One region of the Pseudomonas sp. PME37.24/025 genome, then DNA from elsewhere that is predicted to be linked to it. Evidence: predicted binding sites of a transcription regulator. Region 1 holds the regulator's gene; each other region holds the start of a gene.
What was found. The regulator sigma-54, encoded in region 1, starts transcription at its own class of promoters, with help from an activator protein. The targets are predictions, from matches to a motif close to ANTGGCATNNANNTTGCTNT.
Positions count from the first base shown of each region.

Region 2: the regulator sigma-54 is predicted to act here: its motif matches at 3,245-3,264, upstream of flgB (flagellar basal body rod protein FlgB).
Region 3: the regulator sigma-54 is predicted to act here: its motif matches at 2,033-2,052, upstream of glnA (glutamate--ammonia ligase).
Region 4: the regulator sigma-54 is predicted to act here: its motif matches at 2,929-2,948, upstream of ACZ3HH_RS14675 (CmpA/NrtA family ABC transporter substrate-binding protein).

Region 1 covers NZ_JBVHNK010000012.1:122,160-129,551, reverse strand. The annotation lists gene ACZ3HH_RS21990 (ZIP family metal transporter) at 72-965, shown strand; gene ACZ3HH_RS21985 (HPr family phosphocarrier protein) at 1,158-1,433, opposite strand; gene rapZ (RNase adapter RapZ) at 1,449-2,306, opposite strand; gene ptsN (PTS IIA-like nitrogen regulatory protein PtsN) at 2,309-2,773, opposite strand; gene hpf (ribosome hibernation-promoting factor, HPF/YfiA family) at 2,786-3,094, opposite strand; gene ACZ3HH_RS21965 (RNA polymerase factor sigma-54) at 3,174-4,667, opposite strand; gene lptB (LPS export ABC transporter ATP-binding protein) at 4,852-5,577, opposite strand; gene lptA (lipopolysaccharide transport periplasmic protein LptA) at 5,577-6,125, opposite strand; gene lptC (LPS export ABC transporter periplasmic protein LptC) at 6,112-6,684, opposite strand; gene ACZ3HH_RS21945 (KdsC family phosphatase) at 6,692-7,216, opposite strand; gene ACZ3HH_RS21940 (KpsF/GutQ family sugar-phosphate isomerase) at 7,216-7,392, opposite strand, start outside.
Region 2 covers NZ_JBVHNK010000009.1:155,095-162,486, forward strand. The annotation lists gene flgM (flagellar biosynthesis anti-sigma factor FlgM) at 1-64, opposite strand, end outside; gene flgA (flagellar basal body P-ring formation chaperone FlgA) at 243-1,004, opposite strand; gene ACZ3HH_RS17720 (chemotaxis protein CheV) at 1,085-2,017, shown strand; gene cheR (protein-glutamate O-methyltransferase CheR) at 2,064-2,891, shown strand; gene flgB (flagellar basal body rod protein FlgB) at 3,307-3,714, shown strand; gene flgC (flagellar basal body rod protein FlgC) at 3,718-4,161, shown strand; gene flgD (flagellar hook assembly protein FlgD) at 4,177-4,866, shown strand; gene flgE (flagellar hook protein FlgE) at 4,898-6,211, shown strand; gene ACZ3HH_RS17750 (ribonucleoside-diphosphate reductase subunit alpha) at 6,526-7,392, opposite strand, start outside.
Region 3 covers NZ_JBVHNK010000002.1:220,116-227,507, forward strand. The annotation lists gene ACZ3HH_RS04255 (chorismate mutase) at 1-396, opposite strand, end outside; gene glnA (glutamate--ammonia ligase) at 530-1,936, opposite strand; gene thiI (tRNA uracil 4-sulfurtransferase ThiI) at 2,267-3,721, shown strand; gene typA (translational GTPase TypA) at 3,861-5,681, shown strand; gene ACZ3HH_RS04275 (YkgJ family cysteine cluster protein) at 5,898-6,335, opposite strand; gene ACZ3HH_RS04280 (glycogen/starch/alpha-glucan phosphorylase) at 6,604-7,392, shown strand, end outside.
Region 4 covers NZ_JBVHNK010000007.1:198,433-205,824, forward strand. The annotation lists gene rlmKL (bifunctional 23S rRNA (guanine(2069)-N(7))-methyltransferase RlmK/23S rRNA (guanine(2445)-N(2))-methyltransferase RlmL) at 1-775, opposite strand, end outside; gene rmf (ribosome modulation factor) at 1,304-1,519, shown strand; gene ACZ3HH_RS14670 (quinone-dependent dihydroorotate dehydrogenase) at 1,820-2,839, opposite strand; gene ACZ3HH_RS14675 (CmpA/NrtA family ABC transporter substrate-binding protein) at 3,070-4,281, shown strand; gene ACZ3HH_RS14680 (ANTAR domain-containing response regulator) at 4,297-4,872, shown strand; gene ACZ3HH_RS14685 (nitrate/nitrite transporter) at 5,267-6,478, shown strand; gene ACZ3HH_RS14690 (protein kinase domain-containing protein) at 6,486-7,392, shown strand, end outside.

The sequences.
Region 1 (7,392 bases):
AGGCGACAACGCGGTGGGGGAACTAGTTGAGAACGCCCCCTAAGTCTCTATAAAACAATCCAGGGCTGACTATGGGCACTGAAACACTGGCGGTCGGAAGTGGACGGATGTTTCGTTACGCACTGGGATCGCTGTTACTGCTGGCGGGCGTGACGTTATTGGCTGCTCAAGGGCTGAGCTGGCTGGACCTCGAACCGAAACTGCAGCGTGCCCTGCAAGGCGGGGCGATTTGTGCCTTGGGCACGGCTTTGGGCGCGGTGCCGGTGCTGGTGATTCGGCAGATGCCTCAGGTAGTCAGCGACATATTGCTCGGTTTCGGAGCCGGGGTGATGCTCGCGGCGACGGCGTTTTCGCTGATCGTGCCGGGCATTGCCGCGGCCGAAAACCTCGGGCTGACGCCTTGGGCGGCCAGCGGCCTGATCAGCTTCGGCATCATGCTGGGCGCATTCGGCTTGTTTCTGGTGGATCGCAAGGTGTCTGGCGCTACGCCTGAAATGCTCGTGGGAACGTTGGCGCGACCGGTGATTCCACCGCGGATCTGGTTGTTTGTGTTTGCCATCATTGCCCACAACATCCCCGAAGGCATGGCGGTCGGCGTCTCGGCCGGCGGTGGCATGCCCGACGCCGACAGCCTGGCTATGGGCATCGCCTTGCAGGATGTGCCGGAAGGGCTGGTGATTGCATTGGTGTTGGCCGGAGCAGGGATGTCGCGGGTCAAGGCGTCCCTGATCGGTGCTGCGTCAGGGTTGGTCGAGCCGGTCTTCGCATTGTTGTGCGCCTGGCTGGTGAGCCTGGCCGAACTGCTGTTGCCGTTGGGGCTGGCACTGGCGGCCGGTGCGATGTTGCTGGTGGTGACTCACGAAGTCATCCCCGAATCGCGCCGCCATGGTCACGACAAACTGGCCAGCCTTGGGTTGCTGATCGGATTTTGTCTGATGATGGTGATGGATACAGCGTTGGCTTGAGGTGCACAGATTTAGCGAAGAGGTGCTTTTGTGGCGAGGGAGCTTGCTCCCGCTCGGCTGCGGAGCAGTCGTGAAAGCAGCGAATGCGGTTATGTTTGTGTACAAGGGTGGCAATTTTGGGGCCGCTTCGCAGCCCCGCGGGAGCAAGCTCCCTCGCCACAAGAGCCCGCTCGATAGAGGCGCTGTTTATTCTTATTCGCCTTCGTCGAAGAAGTTGTTGATCAACGCCACCAGTGCGTCCAGCGCTTCCTGTTCCTGCTCACCTTCGGTACTCAGGTGGATTTTGGTGCCCTTGCCAGCGGCGAGCATCATCATGGCCATGATGCTTTTGCCATCGACCGTGGTCTCTGACGTGCGGCCTACTCTGATCGTGCAATCCGGAAATTGACCGGCAACCCCGACGAACTTGGCAGACGCGCGGGCATGCAGGCCCAGCTTGTTGATGATTTCGATTTCCAGAGCAGGCATCGCGATGTGAATCCTTTAGCTGAGGTCGCGGTGGCGGACCTGGACGTTCTTCAGGGTTTTTTGCAGGACCTGACCCAGACGTTCGGTCAGGTAGACAGAGCGGTGATGCCCGCCGGTGCAGCCAATGGCAATGGTGACATAGGCGCGGTTGCTGGCGGCAAAGCGGGGCAGCCACTTGAGCAGGTAGGAGGAAATGTCCTGGAACATCTCTTCGACATCCGGCTGCGCCGCTAGGTACTCGGCCACCGGTTGATCGAGCCCGGACTGTGCCCGTAGCTCCGGCTTCCAGTAAGGGTTGGGCAGGCAGCGCACGTCGAACACCAGATCGGCGTCCACCGGCATGCCTCGCTTGAAGCCGAAAGATTCCACCAGGAACGCAGTGCCCGGTTCCGGCTGATTCAGCAGGCGCAACTTGATGGTATCGCGCAGCTGATACAGGTTCAGATTGGTGGTGTTGACCTTGAGGTCAGCCAGATCGGCAATCGGCCCCAGCAGATTGGTTTCGTCCTGTATTGCCTCCGCCAGCGAGCGATTGGCGCTGCTCAGCGGGTGACGACGGCGGGTTTCCGAAAAGCGTTTGAGCAAGGTCTCTTCGTCGGCGTCCAGATACAGCACATCGCACTGTATATGCCGGCTGCGGACCTCTTCCAGCAATTCGGGGAACCGTGACAGGTGGCTTGGCAGGTTGCGGGCATCGATGGATACGGCCACCAGCGGTTGTGCCAGTTCGGTGTGAATCAGCGCGCGTTCGGCCAGTTCCGGCAGCAAGCCGGCAGGCAGGTTGTCGATGCAGTAATAGCCGTTGTCCTCGAGAACATCGAGGGCGGTGCTTTTACCTGAGCCGGAGCGGCCACTGACAATGATCAGGCGCATGATTAGTGACCGTTCTGCTCGTCCAGGACAACCTGATACAAGGCTTCGTTGCTCGGGGCGCTGCGCAGTTTTTCACGCACTTCCTTGCGATCCAGCATGCTGGCGATCTGGCGGAGCAATTCCAGGTGTGCATCGGTGGCGGCTTCCGGGACCAGCAGCACAAACAGCAGGTCAACCGGGGCGCCGTCAATGGCGTCGAAATCGATAGGGGCTTCCAGGTGCAACAGCGCACTGATTGGCGAGGTGCAGCCTTTAAGCCGGCAGTGGGGAATGGCGATGCCGTTGCCGAAACCGGTAGAACCGAGTTTCTCACGGGCAATCAGGGCCTCGAAGACGTCCTGCATTTCCAGATCCGGTACTTCGCGGTGGATGAGGTTGGCAATTTGCTCGAGGGCTTTCTTTTTACTGCCACCCGGCGCGTTCACTTGGGAACGGCCGGGGGTCAGGATGGTTTCTAGTCGGATCATGGATTGGGAGTGTTAACGACCGGTCGCGCCCTGGAGGAGGCTCTGGGTCTTTTCCTTATGCTTTTTAAGTTGGCGATCCAGCTTGTCGGTCAGCAGGTCGATGGCGGCATACATGTCCGTATGCTCGGCATTGGCGACCACTTCTCCGCCGGGAATATGCAGCGTGGCTTCGATCTTCTGCAGCAGTTTTTCGACGTTCATCGTGACTTGCACATTGGTGATCTTGTCGAAATGCCTCTCTAATCGGTCGAGTTTTTCGCCGATGTAGGTGCGCAGAGGTTCGGTCACTTCCAGTTGGTGTCCACTGATGTTGACTTGCATACAGCTTCTCCTTCGTTGCCAGTGCATAAAGCGGCAGGCAGAAATGCCTGCCACTGGAACGCTGTGGCGAGCCCGGCGGTTACATCAACCGCTTCCGTTCGCTGGAAGGCGCGATCCCCAGGGATTCGCGGTACTTGGCGACGGTGCGACGGGCTACCTGAATGCCTTGTGCCTCCAGTAAACCAGCGATCTTGCTGTCACTCAACGGCTTTTTCTGATTTTCCGCGGCAACCAGTTTTTTGATGATCGCGCGGATCGCCGTGGACGAGCATTCACCGCCTTCGGAGGTACTGACGTGGCTGGAAAAAAAGTATTTCAGTTCATAGATGCCCCGTGGGGTATGCATGAATTTTTGCGTGGTCACCCGTGAAATCGTCGATTCGTGCATGCCCACCGCTTCGGCGATGTCGTGCAGCACCAGCGGCTTCATGGCTTCGTCACCGTATTCAAGAAAGCCGCGTTGATGCTCGACGATCTGGGTGGCGACTTTCATCAGGGTTTCATTGCGGCTTTGCAGGCTTTTGATGAACCAGCGAGCTTCCTGCAGCTGATTACGCATGAACGTGTTATCAGCGCTGGTATCGGCGCGGCGCACGAAACCGGCGTATTGGGCGTTGACCCGCAGGCGTGGCACCGATTCCTGATTCAGTTCCACCAGCCAGCGCTCGTTGTCCTTGCGCACGATCACGTCGGGAACGACGTATTCGGCTTCGGTGGACTCGATTTGTGAGCCCGGGCGCGGGTTGAGGCTCTGGACCAATTCGATGACCTGACGCAGTTCATCTTCCTTGAGCTTCATGCGGCGCATCAGCTGGCTGTAGTCGCGACTGCCGAGCAGGTCGATGTAATCGGTGACCAGACGCTTGGCCTCGGCCAGCCAAGGGGTCTTGGCGGGCAGCTGACGCAGTTGCAGCAGCAGGCATTCACCGAGGTTGCGGGCGCCGATGCCAGCGGGTTCGAATTGCTGGATGCGGTGCAGGACGGCTTCGATTTCGTCCAGTTCGATGTCCAGTTCCGGGTCGAAGGCTTCGAGGATTTCCTCGAGGGTTTCGTCCAGGTAGCCCTGATTGTTGATGCAGTCGATCAGGGTCACGGCGATCAGGCGATCGGTGTCGGACATCGGTGCCAGGTTCAGTTGCCAGAGCAAATGGCTTTGCAGGCTTTCACCGACCGATGTGCGGGTGGTGAAATCCCACTCGTCGTCATCGTTGCTCGGCAGGCTGCTGGCACTGGTCTGGTAGACGTCTTCCCAGGCCGTGTCGACGGGCAATTCGTTGGGGATGCGCTCGTTCCAGTCGCCTTCCTCAAGGTTATCCACCGTTGGGGCGGTTTCCTGGTAGGAGGGTTCCTGAATGTCGGCGTTGGGTTTCTGTTCGGCGCTATCGGCCAAGGGGTCGGCGTTATCGAAGTCGTCGCCTTCTTCCTGGCGTTCGAGCATCGGATTGGACTCCAGGGCCTCCTGGATTTCCTGTTGCAGGTCCAGGGTCGACAATTGGAGCAGGCGGATGGCCTGTTGCAGCTGCGGTGTCATCGTCAGCTGCTGGCCCATTCTCAAGACTAGCGATGGTTTCATGGCAGGGGCTTAACACCTTATTCGCCGGCGCACATGCGCCATCCACTACAGAGCGCCGAAGCGCCAAACATAAGCAAATTATATGCCCGAAACTGAAGTGTTTGCCTAGAGCGCTGTAACAATAAAAACTTATTGATTTTTTATTGAAGCGAGCGCGCTCTCGGCGACCCGGGCACCTCAGTGCTTACAGGCGGAACTCATGGCCCAGATACACTTCCTTGACCAGTTCATTGGCCAGGATGGTGGCAGAGTCGCCTTCAGCGATCAGTTGGCCATCGTTGACGATGTAGGCGGTTTCGCAGATATCCAGGGTTTCGCGGACGTTGTGGTCCGTAATCAGTACGCCAATGCCTTTGGCTTTGAGGTGATGGATGATCTGCTTGATGTCGCCCACCGAAATCGGGTCCACGCCGGCGAAAGGTTCGTCGAGGAGGATGAATTTCGGATTGGTGGCCAGTGCCCGGGCGATTTCCACGCGGCGGCGTTCACCACCGGACAGGCTCATGCCGAGGTTGTCGCGGATGTGGTGGATGTGAAATTCCTGCAGCAGGCTTTCCAGCTCCTGGCGACGACCAGCCTTGTCGAGTTCCTTGCGGGTCTCGAGGATGGCCATGATGTTGTCGGCCACCGACAGTTTGCGGAAGATCGACGCTTCTTGCGGAAGATAGCCGATACCTGCCTTCGCACGGCCGTGCATCGGCTGGTGGCTGACGTCCAGATCATCGATCAGTACGCGACCCTGATCGGCCTGCACCAGGCCGACAATCATGTAGAAGCAAGTGGTTTTACCGGCACCGTTGGGACCAAGCAGGCCGACGATCTGACCGCTGTCGATGGACAGGCTGACGTCGCGCACGACCTGGCGGCTCTTGTAGCTCTTGGCCAGATGCTGAGCTTTCAGAGTTGCCATTACTGGGCCTTTTGCTCGTCGGTTTTCTTCTTCGGCTGGATCACCATGTCAATGCGAGGACGTGCCTCAGTGACCTTGTTACCCGTGGCGCGACCGGCGCTCGCAAGCTTTTTGACCGTGTCGTAGACGATTTTCTCGCCTTGGGTGACGTTGTTGTCCTTGTCGATGACTTTGGCGCGATCGATCAGCACGACGCGGTTTTGCGAGGCGTGATACTGGATAGTTACGCCGTAGCCCTGAACCGGCTTGGTATCGCCCGCCGTTTGCAGTTGTTCGAAATAGGCGAGGTTGCCCACCGAAGTCACCACGTCGATGTCGCCAGCCGGGGTGCGGGTGATGGTCACGGTGTTGCCGGTAACCTTCATCGAGCCCTGGGTAATGATCACGTCACCTTTATAGGTGGCAACGCCATTCTTGTCGTCCAGTTGGGCATCGTCGGCCTGAATGCGGATAGGCTGCTCTTGATCGTTCGGCAGAGCCCAGGCGCTCACGCTTCCCAGTGCTGCGCCCAGACTGAGCAAAATAGGGAGAGTTTTAACGAGCCTCATACTGTCCTCTTACGTTCGATAGCAGGTGTATCCTGCTTTCTTTCAAGTACGCTTTCATTCCGTTGCCTGTCGATACACCGCCAGCGCCGTCGATTCTAACGGGTTGATCGGTCTGCGCATATTGCTGCTGCGGGAACACTGTCATACGGGTGGTGGTAATCAGGGTTTTGCGGTTTTTTTCGTCGAAACGGGTGATACGTACTGAATCAATCAGCTCGACCTGAGTGCCGTCCGGATTGACTTCACCCTTCTCGCTCTGGACATGCCACGGGAATTCGGTGCCGCGGAACATGTTCAGGTCAGGATTGGTCAGCAACGTCACTTCGGTCGCTTTCAGGTGTTCGACCTTGTCCGACGTCATCTCGTATTGCAGTTTGCCGTCAGGCAGGTACTGCACGCTGTGGGCGTTGACGGCGTAATAGTCGATCGCGCTTTCATCGATCTTCGCCACCGGCTTGTCGAGGAAGCGTTCCGGGCTGATGTTCCAGTAGCCGACCGCCGCAAAAATCGCTGCTATGCAACCGAACACCAGGATGTTGCGAATTTTTTTGCTCAGCATGATGGGCTCACAGGTACGCGGCGTTGGCCGCATCGAGGTGGCCCTGGGCGCGCAGGATCAATTCGCAGAATTCGCGAGCAGCACCCTCGCCACCGCGGGCCTGGGTGATGCCGTGGGCATGTTCGCGCACGAAACTGGCAGCGTTGGCCACCGCCATACCCAGGCCTACGCGGCGAATCACTGGCAGGTCCGGCAGGTCGTCGCCAAGGTAGGCCACTTGTTCATAGCTCAGGTTGAGCTGGGCAAGAAGTTCGTCGAGCACCACCAGTTTGTCTTCGCGACCCTGATAAAGGTGTGGAATACCGAGGTTCTTCGCGCGCCGTTCAACCACTGGGGTCTTGCGGCCGCTGATGATAGCGGTCTGCACGCCGGCGGCCATCAGCATCTTGATGCCCTGGCCGTCGAGGGTGTTGAACGTCTTGAATTCGCTACCGTCTTCGAGGAAGTACAGGCGCCCGTCGGTCAGCACGCCATCAACGTCGAACACCGCCAGTTTGATCTGTTTGCCGCGTTGCAGCAGGTCCGTGCCCATTACATTACTCCCGCACGCAGCAAGTCGTGCATGTTCAAGGCGCCGACCGGACGGTCTTCGCTGTCGACTACTACCAGTGCGTTGATTTTATGGTCTTCCATGATTTTCAGCGCCTCGGCGGCGAGCATCTCGGCGCGTGCGGTCTTGCCGTGGGCTGTCATCACTTCATCAATGGT
Region 2 (7,392 bases), on a different contig from region 1:
CGCTGGTACGTGTACTGCCCGTAAGTGACGAGGAGCTGTTTAAACGACTGAAATCGATGACCATGACAAAAAACCTCTGGGTATTTGGACGCTTGCCATGTTTTCGGCTCTTCCCCGGAAAACTTTAGGCCCATTTATCAATGAGCTTGCATGCGCCAGCGTGTCTTCCGCATGCGGCACAGTTTAGGGAACAGCCAGGCTCGGCGCCATATTTTCACGAACAGAGATCCCTACATGGCCGCTCACATAGAAACTTCCACCTGGCCGGGCGCGGTGACTTGCGCCTTGATGACCCGCTGGGAGTTAAGGTTTTTCACGCGAATCTGTTCGCTCATGCCGCCATCGGATAGCGCTTCACCCGGCATGCGTACACTGAGCGTACCACTGCGGGCGGTAATCACCACCTGATCGCCCTTGCGAATGACTTCCGCCTGTTCGAGGTGCACCAGGGTAATGACCTGATCGGCGACCATTGGTCGGGTAAGTTTCTGTCCGATCGCCTGATCCACGGAGGTCAGAAAACCCTGATTTATCAGGCTGATATCACGTTCGCGCAGGGTCACGTCCTGAGGCTCGATAATCCCTGTGCGCTTGAGGGGGCGGGTGGTGGTCACGATGTCGCGAAACAGCCGTACTTGAGCGGGTACGAAGACTGTCCAGGGGGATGCGCCCTCGCAGCGAACCTTGACCGTGACCCGGCCCAGAGGCCTGGCGGGGCTCTCGAGGGTGGCTGTCAATTCCTTGTCGCACATGGGCATGCGCAGGCGTGGATCGAGCTGGTTGACCTCGATCTCGTAGCGCCCTTGTGTTTGACTCGTGGCCAGATAGTCTTCTACGGTGAATTCAAGAAAGCCCTGAGTGACGCCGATAAGCATGTCAGGCAAGGTAACCGCGTCAGCAAGGGCAGGGCTGCCAGCGTTGAACAGGCAAACGGCCGACAACACGCCGCGCAATCTGCGGCAGGTTGATGTCAGGCGTCGAAAAAATGTCGGTTCTGTGTTCATAAGAGTTAAAAAGCAAGCGCCGTGCCGTTTAGTGATGAATGTGCGTCGCAACACACTTAGCGTTGGTGTAGGAGTCTGGCATGGCTGGTGTAATGGATTCGGTGAACCAGCGCACGCAACTGGTAGGGCAGAATCGCCTTGAGCTGTTGTTGTTCCGTCTCGACGGCCAGCAGCTGTATGGGATCAACGTATTCAAGGTTCGTGAGGTGCTGCAATGCCCCAAGCTGACCCTGATGCCCAAGTCCAGTCCTGTCGTGTGCGGTGTGGCAAATATTCGGGGGGCGACCATTCCGATTCTGGATCTGGCGATGGCGACCGGTTCCGGAGCGCTGAAAGATCAAAGCAATCCCTTCGTGATCATCACGGAGTACAACACCAAGACCCAGGGTTTCCTGGTGCGCTCGGTGGAGCGCATCGTCAACATGAACTGGGAAGAGATTCATCCGCCACCCAAGGGCACCGGGCGCGACCACTACCTGACGGCTGTGACTCGGGTCGACAACCAGTTAGTCGAAATCATCGACGTCGAGAAGGTGCTGGCGGAAGTGGCGCCGACACCGGAAGCGATTTCGGTGGGCGTGGTGGATGTCGAGACTCAGCACAAGGCGTTGTCCTTGCGCGTGCTGACGGTCGATGACTCATCGGTGGCGCGCAAGCAAGTCACGCGTTGTCTGCAAACGATCGGCGTCGAAGTGGTGGCGTTGAACGACGGTCGGCAAGCGCTGGATTACCTGCGCAAGCTGGTCGATGAGGGCAAGAAGCCGGAAGACGAGTTCCTGATGATGATCTCCGACATCGAGATGCCGGAGATGGACGGGTACACCCTGACGGCCGAGATCCGCGCCGACCCGCGCATGCAAAAGCTTCATATCATCCTGCACACTTCGTTGTCGGGTGTGTTCAATCAGGCGATGGTCAAGAAAGTCGGTGCCGATGACTTCCTGGCCAAGTTCCGTCCTGATGACTTGGCATCCCGGGTGGTCGACCGGATCAAAGCAGCAGATATCAGCTAGGGGCGCTTTGCCCCTGGCGGTCAACACGATTTAAGAGGCCGCATCATTGTCTACGGGTAATTTGGATTTCGAACAGTTCCGGGTCTTCCTGGAAAAAGCCTGTGGCATTTTGCTCGGTGAAAACAAGCAATACCTGGTCTCGAGCCGTCTCAACAAACTGATGGAACAGCAGGGCATCAAATCGCTGGGTGAATTGGTTCAGCGCATCCAGACCCAACCGCGCAGCGGTTTGCGCGAGCTAGTGGTGGATGCCATGACCACCAACGAAACCCTGTGGTTTCGTGACACCTATCCGTTTGAAGTCTTGAAGAACAAGGTATTGCCTGAGTCGATCAAGGCAAGCCCCGGACAGCGCCTGCGGATCTGGTCGGCGGCGTGTTCGTCGGGTCAGGAACCGTATTCGCTGTCGATGTCCATCGATGAGTTCGAGCGGGTCAACATGGGCCAGCTGAAGATGGGCGTGCAGATCGTTGCCACGGACCTGTCCGGCACCATGCTGACCAACTGCAAGACCGGTGAATACGACAGCCTGGCCATCGGTCGCGGTCTGTCGCCCGAGCGCCTTCAGCGTTACTTCGACCCGAAAGGGCCGGGACGCTGGGCCATCAAGGCACCGATCAAGAGTCGCGTGGAATTTCGCTCGTTCAACCTGCTCGACAGCTACGCGAGCCTGGGCAAGTTCGACATCGTGTTTTGCCGCAACGTGCTGATTTACTTCTCCGCCGAGGTGAAGAAAGACATCCTGTTGCGCATCCACAGCACGCTCAAGCCCGGCGGCTATCTGTTCCTTGGCGCGTCCGAAGCGCTGAACGGTTTGCCGGATCATTATCAAATGGTCCAGTGCAGCCCGGGGATCATTTACAAGGCGAAGTGATTCGTTGCTTCATCAAAAAACGGGAGTCCTCAGGGGCTCCCGTTTTTTTGTGCCTGATGATTTCGCAAGTCCACCGTCATCCCGCTGTGGGAGCGAACTGTGGCGAGGGGGCTTGCCCCCGTTGGGCTGCGAAGCAGACCTAAAATCTCTGATGTAGCAAAAATCCTGTGAGTGCTACGCACTCAAACGGGGGCAAGCCCCCTCGCCACAGTCCGTTCCCACAGGGTCAGTTGTTGTTCTGGCGATTGGTGATAAGCGGCAGAAAAGCGGCAGGCGGCGGAAATCGGTTGCCGCTTTTCTGGCATTGCCGCCTTGCCACCGCGCGCAAAGCCCCGGTTTACGGGCTTTTTTGAATTGGCACGCCGCTTGCTATATCCATCGTACGAAAAATCAGGTCACCCGAAGGTTTCCCGACATGAGCATCAGCTTCGATAAAGCGCTCGGTATCCACGAACAAGCCTTGGGCTTCCGCGCTCAGCGTGCCGAAGTCCTGGCCAACAACATCGCCAACGCCGATACCCCGAACTACAAGGCTCGGGATCTGGACTTCTCGAAAGTGCTCGCCGAGCAGAACGAGAAAACCAAAAACGGCAAGTTCGCCTTGAACATGACCAACAGCCGTCATATCGAAGCTGAAGGCATGGGCAGCGGCGATGAGTCGCTGATGTATCGCACGCCGATGCAACCGTCGATTGACCAGAACACCGTGGACGCCCAGCTGGAACAGTCGAACTACGCGGAAAACGCGGTCAACTTCCAGGCCAGCTTCACCCTGCTCAACAGTAAATTCAAAGGGCTCGTGTCAGCCCTGCGCGGAGAGTAATCCATGTCCCTATCCAGTGTTTTCAACATTGCCGGTAGCGGCATGAGTGCGCAAACCACGCGCCTGAACACCGTGGCCTCGAACATCGCCAACGCCGAGACCGTCTCGTCGAGCATCGACCAGACCTACCGTGCCCGTCACCCGGTGTTCGCCACCATGTTCCAGGGTGGCCAGAGCGGCGGCAGCGATTCGCTGTTCCAGAACCAGGACGCGGCCGGTCAAGGCGTGCAAGTGCTGGGCGTGGTCGAAGACCAGAGCAACCTTGAAGCGCGCTACGAGCCGAACCATCCGGCCGCCGATGCCAAGGGCTACGTCTACTACCCGAACGTCAACGTCGTCGAAGAAATGGCCGACATGATTTCCGCGAGCCGTTCGTTCCAGACCAACGCCGAAATGATGAACACCGCCAAAACCATGATGCAGAAGGTCCTGACCCTCGGTCAGTGATAAGGGGCGATTCATATGAGCGTTATCAGCGATGTTCTGGCCAGCTCTTCGGTCCAGACCCCTACCACCAAAGACAGCCTGACCTCGGCCGCTACCGGCGGCCAGGCGCTGGGCAAGGATGCGTTCCTGCAATTGCTGGTGACTCAGCTGAAAAACCAGAACCCGCTCGATCCTCAGGACAACAGCGCGTTCGTGGCCCAGCTGGCGCAGTTCAGTAGCCTGGAAGGTATCACCACGCTGAACGACACTGTCAGCGGTATTGCGGGCAACTACAACTCGTCGCAAGCCTTGCAGGCTTCTTCGCTGGTGGGGCGTTCGGTCGTCGCGCAGACCGACAAAACGGTGGTTGACACCTCCAAGAGCCTCAACGGTACCGTCGTGGTACCGACATCGGTTTCCGCGGCCACCGTCAAGATCACCAACTCTGCAGGCACGACCATCCGCACCCTCGACCTGGGCAGCCAAAGCGCCGGCAACGCCAGTTTCATCTGGGACGGCAAGGACGATGCGGGTGTGGTGGCACCGGCGGGTACTTACACCTTTGGCGCGACGACCACCATCGACGGCACGAACACCTCACTGATTACTTACCTGCCGGCAACGGTCAACAGCGTGACCATCAGCCAGACCGGCGGTGAGTTGATGCTGAACCTGGCAGGCATGGGCAGCGTTGCCCTGTCCAAAGTTCAAACCATTGGTATATAGAGCCGACTAGCACGGCACAAAGGAGTGGAATATGTCTTTCAATATCGGCCTTAGCGGTCTCTATGCAGCCAACAAGCAACTGGACGTGACCGGCAACAACATCGCCAACGTCGCGACCACCGGTTTCAAATCGTCCCGTGCAGAATTCGAAGACGTGTACTCAGCCACTCGCCTGGGTACCGGCAGCAAGACCATTGGTAATGGCGTGCGTCTGGCCAACGTTTCCCAGCAGTTCAGCCAGGGCGACGTGAACAACACCGGCAACGTGCTCGACATGGGCATCCAGGGCAACGGCTTCTTCATCCTCAGCGACAACGGTTCCCTGAGCTACACCCGTGCCGGTGCGTTCAAGACCGATGCTGAAAACTATGTGGTTGATAACAACGGCAACCGTCTGCAGGGTTATGGCGTCGACTCCAATGGCAAGATCATCAACGGTGTGTTGACCGATTTGAAGATTGATACTTCGAGTCTGAAACCGAACCCGACGACCAAGGTTGATCAGACGATGAACCTGAACTCGGCTGAAACAACACCGACGGTGACGCCGTTCAGTCCTACCGATACCAACAGCTATAACAAGACCATTTCTACCAAGGTCTACGATAGCCAGGGTAACGAGCACACCATGGATCAGTACTACGTGAAAACGGGTACCAACGCTTGGCGTGTTCACACTTACATGGACGGTCGTTCCCCGGCCAACCCTGCAACCACGCCTCCAGTGGCGATCACCGCCGACATCACATTCAACTCCAACGGCAGCATCAATACGCTGACGGCGGGTGCTGGCTGGACCCAGACTGGCAACACGTTGACCATGACCGGTTGGGTGCCTGGTGCCGTGACCAACGCCGCAACGACTCCTGTGACCTGGGGCCCGAACGGTTCCGTCGCGGCCACGGGTGGTATTGCGTTCAACATGGCGTTGACCACCTCTTACAACTCGCCAACCGCTCGTACCGCCCAATTCCAGGACGGCTACGCCACCGGCCAGATCTCCAGCCTGACCATCGACGCCAGCGGCGTCATGACCGCCAACTTCAGCAACCAGCAAACCAAGGCCATCGGCCAGGTAGCGGTCGCCAGCTTCGCCAACGAGCAAGGCTTGCAGCCAGTGGGCGGTACCCGCTGGAAAGAAACCTTTGCGTCCGGCGTGGCCGGCGTCGATGCGCCGAAGACCGGTACCCTGGGTTCGGTCGTGTCCAACTCCCTGGAAGAGTCCAACGTCAACCTGACCAACGAACTGGTTGATCTGATCAAGGCGCAGAGCAACTACCAGGCAAACGCCAAGACCATCTCCACCCAGAGCACCATCATGCAGACCATCATTCAGATGACCTGATGCTGGGTATCGCTGCATAAAAAACCCCTCGCAAGAGGGGTTTTTTATGGCCGGGAATTTTGTCAGTGCATAAGGTTTTGGTTGTCTGTGCTGACCCCTTCGTCGGAACGCCGCCCGGGGCAAGCCCGCTCCCACAGGGTTTTGTGTCGTTAGTGGAAACCATGAACACACAAAATCCTGTGGGAGCGTGGCTTGCCCGCGATGGCGTCAGACCGGCCACCACGTTCCTCAAGGCAAAAGAAAACCCCCGACCAATCCAGAGGACTGATCGGGGGTTGTCGAGGTAAGCGCCTTTCAGCGCTCACCGGCTCAGCTTATTGGCAAGCTTCGCAATCCGGCTCGTCGATGGCGCAAGCCTTCGGCACTGGAGCAGGACCGGCAGGAGCCGCCAGAACCGAATCTTCACCGTGGTTGCCGCCGCTGGAAACAGCGTTCAGCTTACCGGTGTTGATGGTCGACTTCTCAGTGCTGGTCGCGGCCAGGGCACGGAGGTAGTAAGTGGTTTTCAGACCACGGTACCAAGCCATGCGGTAGGTCACGTCCAGCTTCTTGCCCGAAGCGCCAGCGATGTACAGGTTCAGCGATTGAGCCTGGTCGATCCACTTCTGACGACGGCTGGCCGCGTCAACGATCCACTTGGTGTCCACTTCGAACGCAGTCGCGTAGAGCTCTTTGAGTTCTTGCGGGATACGCTCGATCTGCTGTACCGAACCGTCGTAGTACTTCAGGTCGTTGATCATGACCGAGTCCCACAGGCCGCGAGCTTTCAGATCGCGAACCAGGTACGGGTTGATCACGGTGAATTCGCCCGACAGGTTCGATTTCACATAGAGGTTCTGATAAGTCGGTTCGATCGACTGCGACACGCCAGTAATGTTGGCAATGGTCGCGGTCGGTGCGATGGCCATGATGTTGGAGTTACGAATGCCTTTCTGAACGCGGGCACGAACCGGTGCCCAGTCCAGGGATTCGTTCAGGTCAACGTCGATGTACTTCTGGCCACGTTGCTCGATCAGGATCTGTTGCGAATCCAGCGGCAGGATGCCTTTGGACCACAGCGAACCCTGGAACGTCTCGTAAGCGCCGCGCTCGTCGGCCAGGTCGCAGGAAGCCTGGATCGCGTAGTAGCTGACCGCTTCCATCGACTTGTCGGCGAACTCGACGGCAGCGTCGGAACCGTA
Region 3 (7,392 bases), on a different contig from region 1:
GCGTTTTTGTAACTGATCAAGTTGTGGGCGGATCTGCCCGACGAGATCGGGGCGAGGATCGTTGGGCGCCTTGCCTTGCGCGTGCCAGTCAGACAGGTGGGCGTATTGCACCAGTTTGTTGGCCTCGATCTGCGCCGAAAAGAACTGTTCGACGGCTTCGTTGCTCAATTTATAGGCAGGTGCCAGGGCGACGGCACCGGCAATGACTTCGCGCTCGCGCTGGCGGTCTTCGACCGGTTTGCCACTGTCCCATTTGCTCAGCGCGACCTGATCGGCAATCGCCAGGCGTTCTTCGATGGTGCCAAGCAACGGGGCGAGGGCGGCGGGGGCTGGGCTGGCAAAAGCGCTGTTGGTCAGCAGGGCGGTGAGCAGGGCAAGGCATGGGCGTAGGCGCATGGGTATCTCGGCTTTATCGGATGAGGGCCATGATGCACGCAACCGGGCATCCGATGACAGACGGTCGCCCATAAAAAAGGCCTCCCGAAGGAGGCCTCTCTTTTGTCACGCCGCGTAGCGCGGCGCTACCGGATCAGCAGCTGTAGTACAGCTCATATTCCAGTGGGTGTACGAAGGTACGAACCTTGATTTCTTCTTCGCTTTTCAGAGCGATGTAAGCGTCGATGAAATCGTCGCTGAAAACGCCGCCTTTGGTCAGGAACGCACGACCTTTGTCCAGCTCTTCCAGGGCTTCTTTCAGGCTGCCGCAAACTTGTGGGATCTCTTTCGCCTCTTCAGGCGGCAGGTCGTACAGGTTTTTGTCAGCTGCGTCGCCAGGGTGGATCTTGTTCTGGATGCCGTCCAGGCCAGCCATCAACAGTGCAGCGAAGCCCAGGTACGGGTTAGCTGCTGGATCCGGGAAGCGAGCTTCGATACGGCGAGCGCGAGGGCTGGACACGTAAGGAATACGGATCGAAGCCGAACGGTTACGAGCCGAGTAGGCCAGCATCACTGGAGCTTCGAAACCTGGGACCAGACGCTTGTAGGAGTTGGTCGACGGGTTGGTGAAGCCGTTCAGAGCCTTACCGTGCTTGATGATGCCGCCGATGAAGTACAGAGCGGTGTCGGACAGGCCGGCATAGCCTTCGCCAGCGAAGGTGTTCTTGCCATCTTTGGCGATGGACAGGTGAACGTGCATACCCGAACCGTTGTCGCCGTACAGAGGCTTAGGCATGAAGGTCGCGGTGCGGCCGTATGCGTCAGCAACGTTGTGTACGCAGTACTTCAGGGTTTGAACTTCGTCAGCCTTGGCAACCAGGGTGTTGAACTTCACGCCGATTTCGTTCTGGCCGGCAGTCGCCACTTCGTGGTGGTGAACTTCGATGACAAGGCCCATTTCTTCCATGGCGTTGCACATGGAGGTACGGATTTCGTGGTCGTGGTCGAACGGCGGAACCGGGAAGTAGCCGCCTTTGACGCCTGGACGGTGGCCTTTGTTGCCGCCTTCCACGTCCTGGTCGGACATCCACGAACCTTGTTCGGAGAAGATTTTGAACATCGAACCGGAGATGTCGGACTTGAATTTCACTTCGTCGAAGATGAAGAACTCAGGCTCTGGACCAACGAATACGGTGTCGCCGATACCGGTCGACTTCAGGTATTCCTCGGCACGCTTGGCGATCGCACGTGGGTCACGGTCGTAGCCTTGCATGGTCGAAGGCTCGATCACGTCGCAAACCAGGATCAGGGTCGGCTCTTCGGTGAACGGGTCGAGAACGGCAGTGCTGTCGTCCGGCATCAGGATCATGTCGGAAGCTTCGATGCCTTTCCAGCCAGCGATGGAGGAACCGTCGAACATTTTGCCTTCTTCGAAGAAAGCTTCATCCAGCCCATCGCGAGCCGGCATGGTCACGTGGTGCTGAGTGCCTTTGGTGTCCGTGAAGCGCAGATCAATCCACTTGACGTCATGATCTTTGATGAGTTGAACCGACTTCGACATAGTGTCCTCCGGGTGGCTTCGGGCTTAGTAGTGGATGCCCTTAGAATGTGGGTGATGCCGGCGCGAATACTCTGCCATGGCAACCTGCCTCACAAGGGAGCAAATTGCATGCCAGTGCCCCACCATGGGTTTTTTGCCCCAATTTCACGCTTATAAAGGTGCAAAGCCTCGAAAAGCGCCAAACCTCGCCCTGTAATGTAGCGTCGAAATCCATAAATGACCCGTTTTGGTGCACGCAAAACCTTCTGTACATTAACTGGTTAAACCTTGAGCAATTTCCGCTATAATCCGCGCCCCCCTTTTTCGGCTGGCCCAGCGCGCGCTGTTTTCATGAAACTAATCGTAAAAGTCTTCCCCGAGATCACCATCAAGAGCCGCCCGGTACGGATGCGTTTCATCCGCCAGTTGGCCAAAAACATCCGTACCGTGCTCCGCGATCTGGACCCGGCCGTGGTGGTGAACGGTGTGTGGGACAATCTCGAGCTGGAAACCCGCGTCAGCGAGCCGAAAGCCCTGAAGGAGATGACCGAGCGCCTGAGCTGCATGCCGGGCATCGCGCATTTCCTGCAGGTCGATGAATACCCGTTGGGCGATTTCGATGACATCGTTGCCAAGTGCAAGCAGCATTTCGGTGATTCGCTGGCCGGGAAGATCTTTTCGGTGCGCTGCAAGCGTGCCGGCAAGCACGAATTCAGCTCCATGGACGTCGAGAAATACGTCGGCAGCCAACTGCGTCGTCAGTGCGGTGCCGCCGGAATCTCGCTCAAAGAGCCTGAAATCGAAGTTCGCATCGAAATTCGCGACAAACGGTTGTTCGTGATCCACAGCCAGCACAACAGCATCGGCGGTTATCCGCTGGGTGCCCTGGAACAGACGCTTGTACTGATGTCCGGTGGCTTCGATTCCACCGTCGCCGCCTACCAGATCATGCGCCGCGGGCTGATGAGCCATTTCTGCTTCTTCAATCTGGGCGGACGTGCCCACGAACTGGGCGTGATGGAAGTCGCGCACTTCATCTGGAAGAAGTACGGCAGCTCCCAACGCGTGTTATTTGTCAGTGTGCCGTTCGAGGAAGTACTGGGAGAAATTCTCGGGAAAGTCGATAACAGTCATATGGGCGTAGTTTTGAAGCGTATGATGTTGCGCGCTGCTTCCCGTATTGCCGATCGGCTGGAGATCGAAGCGCTGGTCACCGGCGAAGCGATTTCCCAGGTGTCGAGCCAGACGTTGCCGAACCTGTCCGTGATCGACTGCGTGACCGACAAGCTGGTCTTGCGCCCGCTGATCGCCAGCCACAAGCAGGACATCATCGACCTGGCCAACGAAATCGGTACTGCCGATTTCGCCAAGCACATGCCGGAATACTGCGGGGTCATCTCGGTGAACCCAAAGACCCACGCCAAGCGTCCACGCGTGGAGCATGAAGAGAAAGAATTCGACATGGCAGTGCTCGAGCGTGCGCTCGAGAACGCCAAACTGGTGCCGATCGATCGCGTGATCGACGAATTGGGCCAGGATTTGCAGATCGAAGAAGTCAGCGAAGCACTGGCGGGCCAGATCATCATCGACATCCGTCACCCGGATGTCGCTGAAGACGAGCCGCTGGAACTCGCTGGCATTGAGGTGCAGACGATGCCGTTTTATGCATTGAACGCTCGTTTCAAGGAACTGGACCCTACTCGCCAGTACCTGTTGTATTGCGACAAAGGCGTGATGAGTCGCCTGCATGCCCACCATTTGCTCAGTGAGGGGCATGCCAATGTGCGCGTTTATCGACCGAGCTAAGTGCCCGGGGCTGTTTGCCTGTGGCCTGCGTCACCGGCCCCCCGACGCCGCCGTCAAGCTGTAACGGCTTTGCCGGACTCTACTGTAAATCGCTGCCAAGACTTGTCAGCACACCGAATCCTCTGATCGAGATACACAAGTGATCGAAAATCTACGCAACATCGCCATCATTGCTCACGTTGACCATGGTAAAACCACCCTGGTAGACAAACTCTTGCGTCAATCCGGCACCCTGGAGCGCAACGAGCTCAACGACGAGCGCGTGATGGACTCCAACGACCAGGAGAAAGAACGCGGTATTACCATTCTGGCGAAAAACACCGCCATCAACTGGAACGGCTACCACATCAACATCGTGGACACCCCGGGCCACGCCGACTTCGGCGGCGAAGTTGAACGCGTAATGTCGATGGTTGACTCCGTTCTGCTGCTGGTTGACGCTCAAGACGGCCCTATGCCGCAAACCCGTTTCGTGACCAAGAAGGCTTTCGAAGCCGGCCTGCGTCCAATCGTGGTCATCAACAAGGTTGACCGTCCAGGCGCGCGTCCGGACTGGGTTCTGGACCAGATCTTCGACCTGTTCGACAACCTCGGTGCTACCGAAGAACAGCTGGACTTCAAAGTCGTCTACGCCTCGGCCCTGAACGGCATTGCCGGTCTGGAACACACCGACATGGCTGAAGACATGACCCCGCTGTACCAGTCGATCGTCGACAACGTACCTGCGCCGAAAGTCGACCGTGACGGTCCGTTCCAGATGCAAATCTCCGCTCTGGACTACAACAGCTTCCTGGGTGTCATCGGCGTTGGCCGTATCGCTCGTGGTCGCATCAAGCCGAACACTCCGGTTGTGGCTATCGATGCTGACGGCAAGAAGCGTAACGGTCGTATCCTGAAGCTGATGGGTCACCACGGCCTGCACCGCATCGACGTTGAAGAAGCAGCTGCCGGCGACATCGTCTGCATCAGCGGCTTCGACCAGCTGTTCATCTCCGACACTCTGTGCGACCCACTGAACGTCGAAGCGATGAAGCCGCTGACCGTTGACGAGCCAACCGTTTCCATGACCTTCCAGGTAAACGACTCGCCTTTCTGCGGTAAAGAAGGCAAGTTCGTCACCAGCCGTAACATCAAGGAACGTCTGGACAAAGAACTGCTCTACAACGTTGCTCTGCGCGTTGAAGAAGGCGACACCGCCGACAAGTTCAAAGTCTCCGGCCGTGGTGAGCTGCACCTCTCGGTACTGATCGAAACCATGCGTCGCGAAGGCTTCGAAATGGGTGTTGGTCGTCCGGAAGTGATCATCCGCATGGTTGACGGCGTCAAGCACGAACCGTACGAAAACGTGACCATCGACCTGCCGGAAGAATCGCAAGGTTCGATCATGGAACAGATCGGTATCCGTAAAGGCGACCTGACCAACATGGTTCCGGATGGCAAGGGCCGTGTGCGCCTTGAGTACAACATCCCGGCTCGTGGCTTGATCGGTTTCCGTAACGAGTTCCTGACCCTGACCTCCGGTGCAGGCATCCTGACCTCGATCTTCGACCGTTACGACGTGATGAAGTCCGGCGACATGTCCGGCCGTCAGAACGGCGTGCTGGTTTCGGTTGCTACCGGTAAGGCTCTGACTTACTCGCTGGAAACCCTGCAAGCTCGCGGCAAACTGTTCCTGGGTCACGGTGAAGACGTGTACGAAGGTCAAATCGTCGGCATCAACAGCCGCGACAACGACCTGGGCGTCAACCCAACCAAAGGCAAGAAGCTCGACAACATGCGTGCTTCGGGTAAAGACGAAACCATCGCTCTGGTTCCGCCTATCCGCTTCACCCTGGAGCAGGCTCTGGAATTCGTTCAAGAAGACGAATTGTGCGAAGTCACTCCTAAGTCCATCCGTCTTCGTAAGAAGATCCTGGGCGAAAGCGAGCGTACCCGCGCTGCCAAGAAAGCCGGTAACTGAGTTTCGACTTAGTTAACGCTTAAAAAAACGCCCCCGACCGCAAGGTCGGGGGCGTTTTTGTTTGTCTGGGGTTTTTGCGGTGTCAGTTCGGGCCCCATCGCGGGCAAGCCCGCTCCCACAGTGATGTGTGGTGTTTACATCATCTGTGTTCGGCGCCGAACCCTGTGGGAGCGGGCTTGCCCGCGATGAGGCCCGGTCAGACAGCGGGATTCTGGATCAGAACTTGTCCAGCGTCCGCGGATTGTTCTCGCGCACCACTTCTTTGGGCTTGTACGCGCAATACCCCGGTCGCGGTCCGATCTTCGGGTGGTTGCGGCAGGTGTCCGGGCGCTTATCATAAATAGTGCACAGACGGCTCTTACGATCCAGGTACAGGCAATCGTTGTTGCTCATGCGCTGAAGGGTGAAGATCTCGGACTTCTGGTTATAGCGCTCGACGATCCCTTCCTTCTGCAAACGCTTGGCGATGTTCTTCGGCGGATCGCCACGCTCGAACTCATCGACGATGCCGATACGGATCAGATCCTTGATCTTGACCTCGACCGGCAAGGTGCAGCAGCTGGACACGCAGGAACCGCACATCGGGGCAGAGTACTTGGCCCAGGTATCGAGGCGATCGATCTCGGCGGCGGCAATCAGGTTGGGCTTCATCATCGGTTGTTACCAGCGTGTGCATCAGGGCGCGCGATCATACCGGGACTGGTGGATTTTTGAACAACCTTTCGCCAGATTTTTTCGCTTGGCGCAAAATATCCCCTGTGTCCGGCACGGCCCCTGCATTGTTTCGGGGCGCGATAACCTAATGCCGATCTCTCTCACACGAATAGCTCGCACAAACAGGAAAAACTGCCGAACCAGAGTCTCAATGGTCTGTCAGACCGACTAGGCTCAGACAACTTCACGCTCGCTCGAGGTCCTATCGATGACTCAAGAACCACTTGTTCGCGAAGCAGAGGTGGCCGCATTCCGCGACGCCGTCTTGACCAAGCTTACCTACGCGGTGGGCAAAGACCCTGATCACGCCTTCGACCACGACTGGTTCGAAGCCATCGCCCTGGCGGCGCGTGATCACATGGTCGAGCACTGGATGGACCATACTCGGCAGATCTACCGCAAAGGCCAGAAACGGGTCTATTACCTCTCCCTTGAATTCCTGATCGGCCGCTTGCTCTACGACAGCCTGAGCAACCTCGGCCTGCTCGATGTGGCCCGCGAGGCCATGACCGAACTTGGCGTCGATATCGAACGCATCCGTCTGCTGGAGCCCGATGCTGCACTGGGCAACGGAGGCCTCGGGCGTCTGGCGGCGTGCTTCATGGAAAGCATGTCGACCCTGGGCATCGCCGGCCATGGTTACGGCATTCGTTACGAACACGGTTTGTTCCGTCAGGCCATCGTCGACGGTTGGCAGCAGGAGCAGACCGAACACTGGCTGGATTTCGGTAACCCGTGGGAGTTTGAGCGGCCGGAGGTCGCCTATCCGATCGGCTTCGGCGGCAGTGTCGAAACCGTGACCGATGAGAACGGCAAATCCAGGCAAGTCTGGTCCCCGGCGGAAACCGTTCGGGCCATTGCCTATGACACCCCGGTGGTCGGTTGGCGCGGCGCGAGTGTCAACACGCTGCGACTGTGGCGTGCCCGGGCCATGGAAGAGTTGCACCTGGAACGCTTCAACGCTGGCGACCACTTGGGCGCGGTCGCCGAAGTGGCC
Region 4 (7,392 bases), on a different contig from region 1:
CCAGACCAGCTGCGGCGCGTTCGGTGGCTTCTTCGTGGAGCTTTTTCCACAGCGCCGGTACGTGACCGAGCCAGGCGGTGAAACCCCATTGCTCGCGACGCAGGTTCGGCGCCATGTCGGCGGCGATCATCGCGGCTTCGACCAGGAACGTACCGACACCGCACATCGGGTCAGCCAGCGCGCCGCCATCGGCGGCAATTCGTGGCCAGCCGGAACGGATCAGAATCGCCGCCGCGAGGTTCTCCTTCAGCGGTGCCGCGCCTTGCTGCAAGCGATAACCGCGCTGGTGCAGGCTGTGACCGGACAGGTCGAGAGAAAGAATCGCTTCGCCACGGTCCAGGCGCAGGTGAATGCGCAGATCCGGGTTGAGCTTGTCGATGGACGGACGGTCGCCTTGCGGAGTACGCAGTTTGTCGACGATGGCGTCTTTGACTTTCAAGGCGCCGAAATGGGTGTTGTCGATGCCCGAGCCGTGACCGCTGAATTCGACGGCCAGGGTGCCGTCGTTGAGCATGTGGTCTTGCCACTCGATATCCAGCACGCCGTGGTAGAGGTCTTCGGCGTCCTTCATCGGGAAACGCTTGAGCACCAGCAGCACGCGGTTCGCCAGACGCGACCACAGGCACAGGCGATAGGCGGTTTCCATGGTGGCCATGCCGCGCACAGCCGAGGTGTGCTCACGTGCTTCCTCAAGGCCAAGCCCGACGGCTTCCTCGATGAGCAGGCCTTCAAGGCCTTTGGGGCAAGTGAGGAAGAGTTCGAAACGATCGGACATGGTAATTCCAGAGCCTTTAGCTAAGTGAACCGGCAACGCATTGCCGATCCGGTTTTCAATCAGGCGTTTTTCTAACAGAACGCCCGCGTGGCACGAAGGTGTGCCTTCCACCCTGACTGCTCGGGTTAAAAGAGCTTAGATGCCAGGACAGATATAAAAGTTGATGCAACAAAATGTCATAAGTCGACCCTTCGTCGAATAGTCCCCGAGTGCAACGGGTGTCATTCTCGTTAAAGGCTTACTCCATCCTCCAGCGCAGGGCCAATCATACCGGGCTTTGGCCAATAAACACGGGCCAAATATCGTGTTACTTATGGCCATAGCATCTTTATGGTTACGTTCTTATGACAAAACGATCATTCCCTCGATGTGACGCATTGGTTAGAACTCAACTCAGGTTGACGTCGCAACGGCGTCAACACCTTGGCTCGCGACGCCGGCAGCGAGCCACCAACGGCAGAATTTTTCTGCCTGACCTCGATTGAGGTCGACGCGATACATACAGTCAACAAGTGAGGGAAACACCCTATGAGAAGACTTAAGCGTGATCCGTTGGAAAGAGCATTTTTGCGCGGATATCAATATGGCGTTGGTGGTAAATCCCGTGAGCTTTGCCCTTTTACTCTACCGTCGGTACGCCAAGCCTGGATCAATGGCTGGCGAGAAGGACGCGGCGACAACTGGGACGGTATGACCGGCACTGCGGGAATCCACAGACTCAACGAACTTCACGCCGTCGGCTAATACAGGGCACACACTCCGACACGACAATCTGATTACGCAACGACTTAACCACGCACGTCCCATCCGGACGGCGGGCTTCGGCCCAGGGGCTCCTTCGAGGAGCCCTTTTTTATGCCTGCAAAAATTGCGGTGGGCTTTTGTGGCGAGGGAGCTTGCTCCCGCTGGGCTGCGAAGCGGCCCCAAAAACCAATCAACTCGGTGTATCAGGTAAAACGCGATTGCAGGATTTACGACTGCTTTGCAGCCGAACGGGAGCAAGCTCCCTCGCCACAAAAGCCTTTACCCAAGGCTACCCAGGTTTCAGCGTAGGGCTGCGATGGCATCCACCGATTCACGAATCAGCGCCGGGCCTTTGTAGATAAAGCCGGAGTAAAGCTGCACCAAACTCGCACCCGCGGCGATTTTCTCAGCCGCGTGCTTGCCTTCGGTGATGCCGCCAACGGCAATAATCGGCAAGCGACCGGCCAGTTCCGCCGCCAGCACCTTCACCGTGTGAGTGCTCTTGTCGCGAACCGGTGCACCGGACAATCCGCCCGCCTCGTCACCATGTTCCAGGCCTTCTACGCCAACACGGCTCAGGGTGGTGTTGGTGGCAATCACCGCATCCATCCCGGTTTCGATCAACGCTTGGGCGACTTGGGCGGTTTCTTCATCAGTCATGTCCGGCGCGATTTTGATCGCCAGCGGAACATGCTTGCCGTGACGCAGGGCCAGTTCCGCCCGGCGCGTGGCCAGGTCAGCGAGCAACTGCTTGAGCGAGTCGCCGAATTGCAGGCTGCGCAGGCCCGGGGTGTTCGGCGAGCTGACGTTGACCGTCACGTAGCTGGCGTGGGCATAGACCTTGTCCAGGCAGATCAGGTAGTCATCGACCGCACGTTCAACTGGCGTATCAAAATTCTTGCCGATGTTGATGCCCAGCACGCCCTTGTACTTGGCCGCCGCCACGCGAGCGAGCAAGTGATCGACGCCGAGGTTGTTGAAGCCCATGCGGTTGATGATCGCCTCGGCGTCCGGCAAGCGGAAAATCCGTGGTTTCGGGTTGCCCGGTTGCGGACGCGGCGTGATGGTGCCGATTTCGACGAAACCGAAACCCAATTGAGCAAAGCCATCGATCGCCGCGCCGTTTTTGTCCAGACCGGCCGCCAACCCCACTGGGTTCGGGAACTCCAGGCCCATGACCGTTACCGGCAGTTTCGCCGGCGCCTTGCACAGCAAGCCGTTGAGGCCCAAACGCCCGCCCGCGCCGATCAGGTCCAGGGACAGATCGTGGGAGGTTTCCGGGGAAAGTTTGAACAGCAGCTGACGGGCCAGGGTGTACATGGGCAGGCTTGACTCGGTTGGCGATGAGAGGCGGCGATTATAGCCGCGCATCAGGGCTTCACGCGAGGCGCGCAACAAAATCAGCCAGCGATGGCATATGCCTTGCACCGTCACAGGCATCAGCACTCATGCCAACGGCGGGATGAGTGGAAGGACAATGGCGTCGTCACCCGGCTTTGCCCACGCAAGGGCCTTGGGACGACGCTTTTTTTTTGGAAGGTGCGAAATCGATGAACGAACCATCAACCGGCCCACTGGCCTGGGTCAATGGCAGCGATGCCCCGGAAAAAACCGCAATCAACCTCGGCTTCATGGCCCTGAGCGACTGCGCCTCAGTGGTGGTCGCGGCCACTCAGGGCTTCGCCCAACCGTACGGCCTGACCCTGAACCTCAAGCGCCAATCGTCATGGGCCAACCTGCGGGACAAACTGGTCAGCGGCGAACTCGACGCCGCCCACAGCCTGTACGGCCTGATTTACGCCGTGCACCTGGGCATCGGCGGCGTAGCGTCCACCGACATGGCCGTGCTCATGGGCCTGAACCAGAACGGCCAGAGCATCAACCTCTCCCACGGCTTGCAGGCCTTGGGCGTGACCAGTCCTGAAGCATTGGACCGGCACGTGCACCAAAGTCGCCCAAAACTGACCTTCGCTCAGACATTTCCTACGGGCACCCACGCTATGTGGCTGTATTACTGGCTCGCGAGCCAGGGTATTCATCCATTGCAGGATGTCGACAGCGTGGTGGTACCGCCGCCGCAAATGGTCGCGCACCTGCAAGCCGGACGCATCGACGGTTTCTGTGTCGGCGAGCCGTGGGCGGCCAGTGCGGTGCAGCAGAATCTCGGGTTTACGATGGCCACCAGCCAGACCCTCTGGCCCGATCACCCGGAAAAAGTCCTCGGCTGCACCCGCGCCTTTGTCGAGCAATACCCCAACACCGCACGGGCATTGGTGATGGCGATCCTCGAAGCCAGCCGATTCATCGAAGCCAGCCGCGAAAATCGCCGCAGCACCGCGCAACTGTTGAGCGCACCTGAGTATCTGGATGCACCGCTCGATTGCATCGAACCACGCTTGCTCGGTGACTACGCCGACGGTTTGGGCAATTGCTGGCAAGACCCGCACGCCATGCGTTTCCACGGTGGTGGCGAGGTCAATTTTCCGTATTTGTCCGACGGCATGTGGTTCATGACCCAGTTCCGGCGTTGGGGTTTACTGCGTGACGACCCGGATTACCTCGGCGTGGCCCGTCAGGTCCAGCAACTAGACTTATACCGTGAGGCCGCCACTGCTGTCGGTGTGCCCGCCCGGAGTCAGGAAATGCGCAGCAGTCAATTGATCGACGGCAAAGTCTGGGACGGTTCGGACCCGGCCGGCTATGCCCGCAGCTTCACGCTGCACGCCATGAGCGACAGCGCTCCCCTTCTCGCCAGCCGCTGACAGGAGCCTACGAATATGTTGCGTATCCTGCTGATCAATGACACTGCGAAAAAAGTCGGACGTCTGAAAGCGGCCCTGACCGAAGCCGGGTTCGAGGTCATCGACGAGTCCGGCCTGACCATTGACCTGCCCGCGCGCGTCGAAACGGTGCGCCCGGACGTGATCCTGATCGATACCGAGTCACCGAGCCGCGATGTGATGGAGCAAGTGGTGCTGGTGACCCGTGACCAACCACGGCCGATTGTGATGTTCACCGACGAGCACGACCCCGACGTGATGCGCCGGGCAATCAAGTCCGGCGTCAGTGCCTACATCGTCGAAGGCATTCACGCACAACGCTTGCAGCCGATTCTCGACGTGGCCATGGCGCGCTTTGAAAGCGACCAGGCCCTGCGCGCGCAACTGCACGCCCGCGACCAGCAACTGGCCGAGCGCAAGCGCATCGAGTTGGCCAAGGGGCTACTGATGAAGATGAAGGACTGCAACGAAGAAGAGGCCTACACCCTGATGCGCCGCCAGGCCATGAGCCGCCAGCAGAAGCTGATACAGGTGGCGGAGCAGATCATTGCCATGAGTGAGTTGTTGGGTTGACTGCCTCACTCCTGTGGCGAGGGAGCTTGCTCCCGCTGGGCTGCGAAGCAGCCCCAAAACCAGCCAATCCGGTGTATCAGACGCAAACCGGGTGCAGGATTTACGACTGCTTCGCAGCCGAGCGGGAGCAAGCTCCCTCGCCACAACAACCTCTATAGCCACAACAACCGCCTGTTGGCACAAATCTCGCTAAGTAAAACCCTGCAAGGTAACCAACGGCGGTTGCCCCACCTACGACAAAGACGTCGCTCACCTCATTCGCCCCCTTGGCGGATCGGGTAGCGGCGTTTTTCCGTTTTGGCCCCAGAGACCGGGGCTGGTGGTGCGGCCATTGTGGCGCCCCACCTGCAAGCTCATGACTCCTTCTTGATACGCCTGACAGCTGAGGTGCGCGATGAATTCAAGCTTCTGGAAATCCGGCCATACCCCGACACTGTTCGCAGCCTTCCTCTATTTCGATCTGAGTTTCATGGTCTGGTACCTGCTCGGCCCTTTGGCGGTGCAGATCGCTGCTGATCTGCACCTGACCACCCAACAGCGCGGGCTGGTGGTGGCCACGCCGATTCTGGCCGGGGCCGTATTGCGCTTTGCGATGGGCCTGCTGGCTGATCGTCTGTCGCCAAAAACCGCCGGGATAATCGGCCAGGTGATCGTCATCTGCGCCCTGTTCGTCGCCTGGAAAGTCGGCATCCACAGTTACGAGCAAGCGCTGTTGCTGGGCCTGTTCCTCGGCATGGCCGGTGCGTCCTTCGCCGTCGCCCTGCCGTTGGCCTCGCAATGGTATCCGCCCCAGCACCAGGGCAAAGCCATGGGCATCGCCGGTGCCGGTAACTCGGGCACCGTCCTCGCGGCCTTGATCGCCCCGGTACTGGCCGCTGCATTTGGCTGGAGCAACGTGTTCGGCTTCGCCCTGATCCCGCTGATCCTGACCTTGATCGTCTTCGCCTGGCTGGCCAAAAATGCACCCGAGCGCCCGAAAGCCAAGTCCGTGTCTGACTATTTCAAGGCCTTGGGTGACCGGGACAGCTGGTGGTTCATGTTTTTCTACAGCGTGACCTTCGGTGGCTTCATCGGTCTGGCCAGCGCCCTGCCCGGCTACTTCAACGACCAATACGGCCTGAGCCCGGTGACCGCCGGCTACTACACTGCTGCTTGTGTGTTCGGTGGCAGCCTGATGCGTCCGTTGGGCGGCGCGCTGGCGGATCGCTTCGGCGGGATTCGCACCCTGCTGGCGATGTACACCGTGGCGGCGATCTGTATTGCGACGGTAGGTTTCAATCTGCCGAGTTCCTACGCCGCGTTGGCACTTTTCGTCTGCACCATGCTCGGTTTGGGTGCAGGCAACGGTGCGGTATTCCAGTTGGTCCCACAGCGTTTTCGCCGGGAGATCGGTGTGATGACCGGGCTGATCGGCATGGCCGGCGGCATCGGTGGCTTCGCACTGGCGGCCGGCATGGGCGCGATCAAACAAAGCACTGGCAGCTATCAACTGGCCTTGTGGTTGTTCGCAAGCCTCGGTGTACTTGCCTGGTTCGGTCTGCATGGCGTGAAACGTCGCTGGAGAACCACTTGGGGTTCGGCAGCCGTCACCGCTGCACGGGTATGAGGACTGCATGAGCCTGCAACTGAGCTTCGCCGAACACAGCGCCATCGGCCCCCGCGAGGAGAACCAGGACGCTCTGCGCCTGGTCACTCCGGCCCCGGCGCTGGCGGCGAGCAAGGGTTACCTGTTCGCCATCGCCGACGGCGTCAGCCAATGTGCCGATGGCGGTCTCGCGGCCCGCTCGACCTTGCAGGCCTTGGCGCTGGACTACTACGCCACCCCGGAAACCTGGGGCGTCGCCCAGGCACTGGACCGCCTGCTACTGGCGCAAAATCGCTGGTTGCAGGCTAACGGTGGCGGGCAACCGCTGCTGACCACGGTCAGTGCCTTGGTGATACGCGGCCGGCGCTTCACCCTGGCGCATGTCGGCGATTGCCGGGTTTATCGCTGGCACGCCGACACACTGCAACGGGTGAGTGAGGATCACGTCTGGGACCAGCCGGGCATGCAGCATGTGCTCAAACGGGCCTTGGGGCTGGATCAACACCTGGTGCTGGACTTTCTCGATGGCGAACTGCGCCTGAACGAGAGTTTCGTGCTGCTCAGCGACGGCATCTGGGCCGTGCTGGGCGACACCGCCATTGCAGCGATTCTGCGCGATCAGCCTGACCTGAACAGTGCCGCGCAGACCCTGGTCAGCGCTGCGCATCTGGCCGGCAGTCAGGACAACGCCAGCGCCCTGCTGGTGCGGGTCGATGCCCTCGGTGAAACCAGCATTGGCGACGCACTGATTCATCTGCAGCAATGGCCACTCCCGCCTGCGCTGAAGCAGGGCCAGACCTTCGAAGGCTGGCAGGTCGAAGGGATCCTCGGCCAGAGCCAGCAATCGCTGCTCTACCGGGTGCGCGATGCACAACAACAGCCCTGGCTGCTGAAAACCTTGCCCAGTGCGCTCCGTGACGATCACCAGGCCGGAC